2 linked regions of the Tautonia rosea genome follow. The main gene of each other region encodes a partner of the protein of the gene in region 2 in a complex. Links are inferred from orthologs where the notes say so. Each region holds a gene or a part of one and is shown on either strand. Other genes may lie near its edges. The genes, in order: HG800_RS22085 and uvrB.

Region 1 (3,293 bases), on a different replicon or contig from region 2:
ATAATGCTTCGAGTTCCCTTTGACGCGAAGGTGGGTTGAGCGCGTCGGCGTATCGGCCGGTGTGGAGTTCGACCGCGATGGCGCCGACCGAGGCGGCTGCCTCGAGTTGCGCCGGGTCGGGGTCGAGGAAGAGGCTGACCTCGATTCCCGCGTCCTGGCAGCGAGAAACGGCTTCAGCGATGCGATCGCGATGCTTGAGCAGGTCGAGTCCGCCTTCGGTTGTCACTTCCTGGCGGTGTTCGGGAACGAAGGTAACTTGATCGGGTCGGACATTCATGGCAATGGACACGATCTCCGGGGCAAGGGAGATCTCGAGATTCAGGCGAGTACGAACGGTTTCCCGAAGGACTCGCAGATCTCGCTCCTGGATGTGTCGACGGTCTTCCCTCAGGTGGATGGTAATGCCGTCGGCACCTCCCAGCTCGGCGAGGACGGCGGCCCAGACGGGATCGGGCTCGCGACCTCCTCGGGCCTGACGAATGGTGGCGACGTGATCGATGTTGACGCCGAGGCGAATCATGATCGGACAACTCCGAGACGGGTCGGAGACCTCCTAGCTGGGCGTTCGGTCATCACAAAGGGTTTGCTTCTGACTCGACATCAACACCAGACACGAGGTTCGATGCCATCGAGTTGAAGACGATTCGTTTCTGCAATTCGGGATGAGACGCGCGTCATGATTCAAGATCGCTTGACTGGTCGGAGGGGCGATCGGGCCAGCACGAATGTTCTCTCTCCTCCCACGGTGAAGGCGACCCGGCCTTTGCGGTTGGGACCAGCACCATCGATGGAGACGATTTTCCCGAGTCCATACTCGGGATGAAGTACGAGGATACCCGGCCGAAACGCGGACAGATCGATGGTCGATGCCGTGTCGGATCGTGCCGATGCCCCTGAGGGGTTGGCCAGCGCGGCGGCCGTGGTGAACCGAACACGCTCACCAGACGAGGCCGAGACGGGCCGAGGTTCAGGAGGGGATGAGGTGCGAGAGACTCGCCTGGAGGAGAACGGCATTTCGCCATCACCTCCGGAGAGGTCACGGTAGCGGATCGGGCCTTCGGGTAATTCCATGAGAAATTGCGAGGGGATCGCAACCGATCGTTGGCCCCGAAATTCTCGGACTCGGCAATGACTCAGCCGGAGTTCGTGTTGAGCGCGGGTAATGCCCACGAAGAAAAGTCGGCGTTCCTCCTCCAGCTCTGCGTCGTTGTCGGAAGCCCTGGAATGGGGGAGGAGACCCTGTTCCATGCCGACAATGAAGACGACCGGGAACTCCAATCCTTTGGAGGCATGAAGGGTCATCAGAGTGACCGCTCCTCCTTCATCTTTCCAGCGATCGACGGCAGAGCTGAGGGTGACATCGGCCAGGAAGTCGAGGACGGTGGACTCGGGATGCTCCAGGTCAAACTGGCGAGCGGCTGAAACGAGCTCATCGAGGTTGGCGACGCGGTCCTCACCGTCTCCCTTGGGTTGATTGGCCCAGTAGTCCCGGTATCCGCTGAGGTTCATGAGCTTTCGTGTGAGCTCCTCTGCCGAGGAGTGATCGCTGAGGGCGGCGAGCTCATCCATCAGGAGGACGAAATCGCGAAGCCCGGATCGGGCCTTGGGGGTCAGGCCTGCGATCGAAGCGGCTTCTCGGACTGCAGCACTGAGGGGAATGCCGTGTTCTCGCGCATGGCCCTGAAGCCGGTCGAGACTGACCTTTCCGAGTCCCCGAGGTGGAGCATTGATCGCTCGGAGAAACGCGACGTCATCCTTGGGATTGTTGAGAAGGCTCAGATAGGCCAGCACGTCCTTCACTTCGAGACGTTCGTAGAACGAGACACCACCAACCACCTGATACGGGATCGCGAGGGATCGGAAGGCGGATTCGAGGCCTCGGGTCAGGGCAGTGACTCGAACAAAGACCGCGATTTCCCCAAACGAATAGCCCCCATTTCTCGCGAGGTCGGCGACGGTGGACGCAACGGCCTGGGCTTCTTCCGTCTCGTTGGCGAAGGTGGTGAGCTCGACCGGATCGCCATCGGGGTTTTCCGTCGTCAGGACCTTGGCTTTGCGACGACGGTTGTGATGGATCACATGATCGGCGACTCGAAGGATGTTTTTGGTGCTACGATAATTGTGTTCGAGTCGAATGACCTTGCAGCCGCGATAATCGTGTTCGAATTCGAGAATATTGTTGAGGTTCGCGCCTCGCCATCCGTAAATCGACTGGTCGGGGTCGCCAGTCACACAAAGGTTCGGCGTATCGACCGAAAGGGCCCGAACAATGGCATACTGGGCGAGGTTGGTGTCCTGGTATTCATCAACGAGAATGTATCGGTAACGGTCGTCGAGACGTGCACGAAGGTCCTGATCCTGGCGGAGCAACGAGACCACGTGCGTGAGAAGGTCGTCGAAATCCACGGCGGACGATTCGAGGAGACGCTTCTGATAGCCCTTGAAAACTCGACCCACGACAGCGGAGACGTGGTCGGAGCCATCTCCCCGGCGTGCCAGATAGGTCTCGGGATCAAGCATGTCGTTCTTGGCTCGGCTGATGGCGGCCTCGACCTTTTCCGGGGCAACGCCGGCGTCGAGGAGGTCGAGTTGCTCCATGACCGATTTGAGGACGCGGAGCCGGTCGGGCTGGTCGTAGATGGTGAAACCCCGATCGAGGCCAATCTTCGGCCCGAATTCGCGCAGAAGGTGCGCACAGAGCGCGTGAAAGGTTCCAACCCAGACGCCGTGATTGGGCGCCAGGGCGGTAATCCGTTCCCGCATCTCGGTGGCAGCCTTGTTGGTGAAGGTCAGCGCGAGGATCTGACGTCCGGGAATACCGTGTCCGAGCAGCGAGGCGACCCTTCGCGTGATGACCCGTGTCTTACCTGATCCGGCTCCGGCAAGGACGAGGAGCGGGCCATTGACGTGAGAGACGGCTTCTCGCTGGGGGGCCGTCAAATCGGAGAGCAAATCCATCAGCGATCCGTCCCTGGCAGAGTGACGTCGAGACCGGTACGTCCGTATCGCATCGAAGGGCAGTATACCATTGAGCGGGATCTCCCGCGATCTGATTCCCTTGGGGGGCCCCTGCCTGGTTGCCAGGCTATTGACGATTGCTTGGCAGCGGAATGATGGCCCGATTGGCCAGTCGGGCTTGACTTGGATAAACTCAGGGATCGTACCCGGTTTCAGAGGTCGGAACACTTGCTTTGCTTCGAACAGAGGATCGACCACGCATGAACATTCTGGGGATCGGGACCGACATTATTGAGGTGCCCCGGATTGGCAAGATGATTGAGCAGCATGGTGAG
Region 2 (3,253 bases):
GCAATCAACGTCTCGGCATTTTCTCGTTCAACGGACCCGAAGCCGTTGGGCTCATCCTGTGAGGTCATTGGGAATCGACTCTTGGAAGAAAACCGTCGGAATGCGACGAAAGACTCCCTGAGAGCTTACTCCGGATCGGTTGCCTTCTGCGATCGGATTTCCCGCTGTCGCATTGGCATCGCGTCGATCATTTCATAGATCCGCTGCAAGGGGGGGAGTTTCTCCCAACGCCCTTTTTCCGAACCATTCTTGCCGACAAGGACGATGGCCAGCTTCCCTTCCTCAATTTGGTAGGACTCGCGGAGATGATTCGCGGAATCTTGCGGGATCTCCCGTCCCTCAGCGCGACTCGTTCCATCCTCGAAGACCTCGATGAGCACGATGTCGCGATTGTCCAGCTCAGGACCATTGCGATTCCAGATCATCTTGGTTTCGCAGTACGATCGGTCGTCTCTCGAAGGGGCAAAGATGAGAACCGGTCTGCTGTTCCACTGGTAACGCTTCATCGAAAAGTGGTGCATTGGCCCAGTCTCCTGCTCGGGCGTTTCCTCAGGAAGTGTTGAGGCACGTCCCAGAATGACGGCAAGGACAAAGGGACTGAGCAAAATCAAGGTGCGCAATGACACGACTGAGACTCCTCTCGGGAATTCTCGAAGACGCTCAAACGTCTGAATTTGATGGCCTTCTCTCTCTCAAGGTTAGGTTATGGCCGTGATCGTGTGCAGGAGTTATGCCATGGGGAACGCTCGATCCATGAAGTTCCGGTTCAACCGGGTTTCGGACGACCTCTTCCTTTCTTCCCAGCCCCTCGACGACGAGCCCCCACGGCTTGAGGAGATGCCAGGGGGCGTTCCGGTCCGCCCTCGACCTGAGCACGCAACTGAACGATTCGATCGCGAAGGGCCGCCGCCCGCTCAAATTCGAGCGATTCCGCGGCCTGAAGCATCTCGCCTTCCAACTCGTTCAGATATTCCTCGGTGATGGCAGCCTCCTCATTCTTTCCGACGGCCTTACGGGCAATCGATCGGGCCTGAATCTCCTCCTCGATCCCGCGTCGAATCGCCTTTCGAATGGTTTCAGGCGTGATACCATGCTCTAAATTATAGGCCAGTTGTTTCGCTCGTCTACGATTCGTCTCGTCGATCGCGTTTTGCATGGAGCGTGTGACGGTGTCGGCGTAGAGGACGACCTCGGCGTTGACGTTGCGAGCGGCCCGGCCGATGGTCTGGATCAGGCTCGTTTCGCTGCGAAGGAAGCCTTCTTTATCGGCGTCGAGGATGCAGACCATCGACACCTCCGGCAGGTCGAGCCCTTCGCGAAGGAGGTTGACGCCGACGAGCGCATCGAATGCCCCTTCGCGAAGCTCCCGAAGGATTTGAACCCGTTCGAAGGCGTCAAGCTCGGAGTGGAGCCACTTGGTCCGGGTGCCTTGCTCCTTGAGGTATCGCGAGAGTTCTTCGGCCAGCCGCTTGGTCAAGGTGGTGATCAGAATGCGCTCGCCCCGCTCGGCACGTCGACGAACTTCTTCGAGCAAGGCGGGAACCTGGCCTCGGGCTGGTTCGACGCGAACGACCGGATCGACCAGGCCCGTGGGCCGGATCACCTGCTCAACCACTTCGCCACCAGACATGGTGATTTCGTAATCACTGGGTGTCGCCGAAACATAAATGCGAGGGCCGAGCTTCGTTTCCCATTCGTCGAAGCGCAACGGGCGGTTGTCGAGTGCGCTTGGCAGGCGGAACCCGTGCTCGACAAGGGTACTCTTGCGGCTGAAATCTCCTGCAAACATACCGCGGACCTGCGGGATTGTGACGTGAGACTCGTCGATGAACATCAGAGCGTCCGCCGGAAAAAAGTCGAGCAAGGTGTTCGGCGTCTCACCGGCGTTGCGTCCGGAAAGGTGCCGGCTGTAGTTCTCAATGCCCTGGCAGTAGCCGACTTCGAGCAGCATCTCCATGTCGTACCGGGTCCGGGCCGAGAGACGCTGGGCTTCGAGGAGCTTGCCGTGTTCCTTCAGTTGGGTCAGTCGCTGGTCGAGTTCCTCCTTGATGGCATCGACGGCCCCCTTGATCCGTTCCTCGGGAAGGACGAAGTGCTTGGCCGGATAAATGTAAAGATCCGGGCGCTTCTCGATGACGGCTCCCGAGATGGGGTCGATTTCGGCCAGGGTCTCTACCTCATCACCGAATAGCTCGATGCGGACGGCGGTTTCCTCATAGGCAGGCCAGACCTCGACCACATCGCCCCGGACGCGGAACTTGCCCCGCTCGAAGGAGATGTCGTTGCGGTCGTACTGGATGTCGACAAGCTTCAGGAGCATCTCGTCGCGGTCGATGATGTCGCCGAGGCGGAGGTGAACCATCATCTTCCGGTAGTCTTCGGGAGAGCCGAGGCCGTAGATCGAGGAGACGGAGGAGACGACGATCGTATCGCGGCGGCTGACAAGGGCACTGGTGGCGGCCAGGCGGAGGCGCTCGATCTCCTCGTTGATCGACGCATCCTTCTCGATGTAGATGTCGCGCTGGGGGATATAGGCTTCGGGCTGGTAGTAATCGTAGTAGCTGACGAAATAGCGAACGGCGTTGTGCGGGAAGAAGTCGCGAAACTCGGCATAAAGCTGGGCGGCGAGGGTTTTGTTATGCGAGAGGATCAGCGCCGGTCGGCCCAATCGCGCGATGACGTTGGCCATCGTGTAGGTTTTGCCGGAGCCGGTGACGCCGAGCAAGGTCTGATGCGCGTTGCCTTCGGTCACTCCCGAAACCAGAGCCTCGATCGCCGCCGGCTGGTCGCCGGCCGGTGAGAACGGTCGTTCGATCCGGAATTCGGACATGGCGGCCTCGATTGGGTGGCGAATGAAAAAAATCAGAGGGGCGAAGGAACGTCATCGCCTTGCAATCACGGCGAAGCCGCAGCCGGCGGTTCTGGGACGACGGGAGCCTTGATTCGGACAAAGGGCCGGATGCCGTCAATCGTCGTTGGACCAATGCCCTTCACCCGCTGGGCGAGGGCGTCGAGCGACTCGATCGGCCCTTCGCCACGAGCCGAAAGGATACGATCAACGCGTGTTGGTCCGAGCCCTGGCAACGCGAGCAAGGCCAGTGGCGGGGCGGAATTGATCTCCACCACCATCGAAGACGGAGGGAGCCCCTCGGGAGATGGTTCCCCCTTCGGTGCAAGAAGGACAAGCACGCTCGCCGGCCCCATGATCAGGGCGCCAAGGACGCCGCGATGCCAGAGTCCCCATCCCCAGAGT

Evidence for each region.
Region 1: the proteins of uvrB (region 2) and HG800_RS22085 are in contact, whole or in part, in a crystal structure (PDB 7EGT), measured with the Thermus thermophilus proteins. The link is inferred for Tautonia rosea from one-to-one orthologs. Residues at the interface, in WP_096411307.1 of Thermus thermophilus: Glu23, Leu25, Arg26, Asp27, Gly28, Glu29, Arg30, Phe31, Arg55, Glu326, Asp327, Phe328, Glu379, Ser382, Gln383, His398, Gly400, Arg401; in WP_096412145.1 of Thermus thermophilus: His654, Arg656, Phe657, Gln666, Asp668, Glu669, Lys680, Arg681, Leu682, Ser683, Lys685, Tyr686, Ala687.

The regions. Positions count from the first base shown.
Region 1 is NZ_JABBYO010000015.1:118,757-122,049, forward strand. What follows is about bases 321-3,293. They hold HG800_RS22085 (ATP-dependent helicase), read right to left. Parts: upstream 2,959-3,293; coding sequence 682-2,958; downstream 321-681. Other genes in these bases: HG800_RS22080 (pyridoxine 5'-phosphate synthase), read right to left, coding at 321-520; acpS (holo-ACP synthase), read left to right, coding at 3,219-3,293. Also shown: more of HG800_RS22080, read right to left, coding at 1-320. UniProt on the Escherichia coli protein: A helicase with DNA-dependent ATPase activity. Unwinds DNA duplexes with 3'-5' polarity. Translocates on single-stranded DNA with 3'-5' polarity. Initiates unwinding more efficiently from a nicked substrate than double-stranded DNA.
Region 2 is NZ_JABBYO010000002.1:559,364-562,616, forward strand. The notes cover bases 299-3,231. They hold uvrB (excinuclease ABC subunit UvrB), read right to left. Parts: upstream 2,831-3,231; coding sequence 767-2,830; downstream 299-766. Other genes in these bases: HG800_RS05105 (DUF4174 domain-containing protein), read right to left, coding at 299-626; HG800_RS05115 (helix-hairpin-helix domain-containing protein), read right to left, coding at 2,896-3,231. In the rest of the region: nadC (carboxylating nicotinate-nucleotide diphosphorylase), read right to left, coding at 1-68; more of HG800_RS05105, read right to left, coding at 126-298; more of HG800_RS05115, read right to left, coding at 3,232-3,253. UniProt on the Escherichia coli protein: The UvrABC repair system catalyzes the recognition and processing of DNA lesions. A damage recognition complex composed of 2 UvrA and 2 UvrB subunits scans DNA for abnormalities.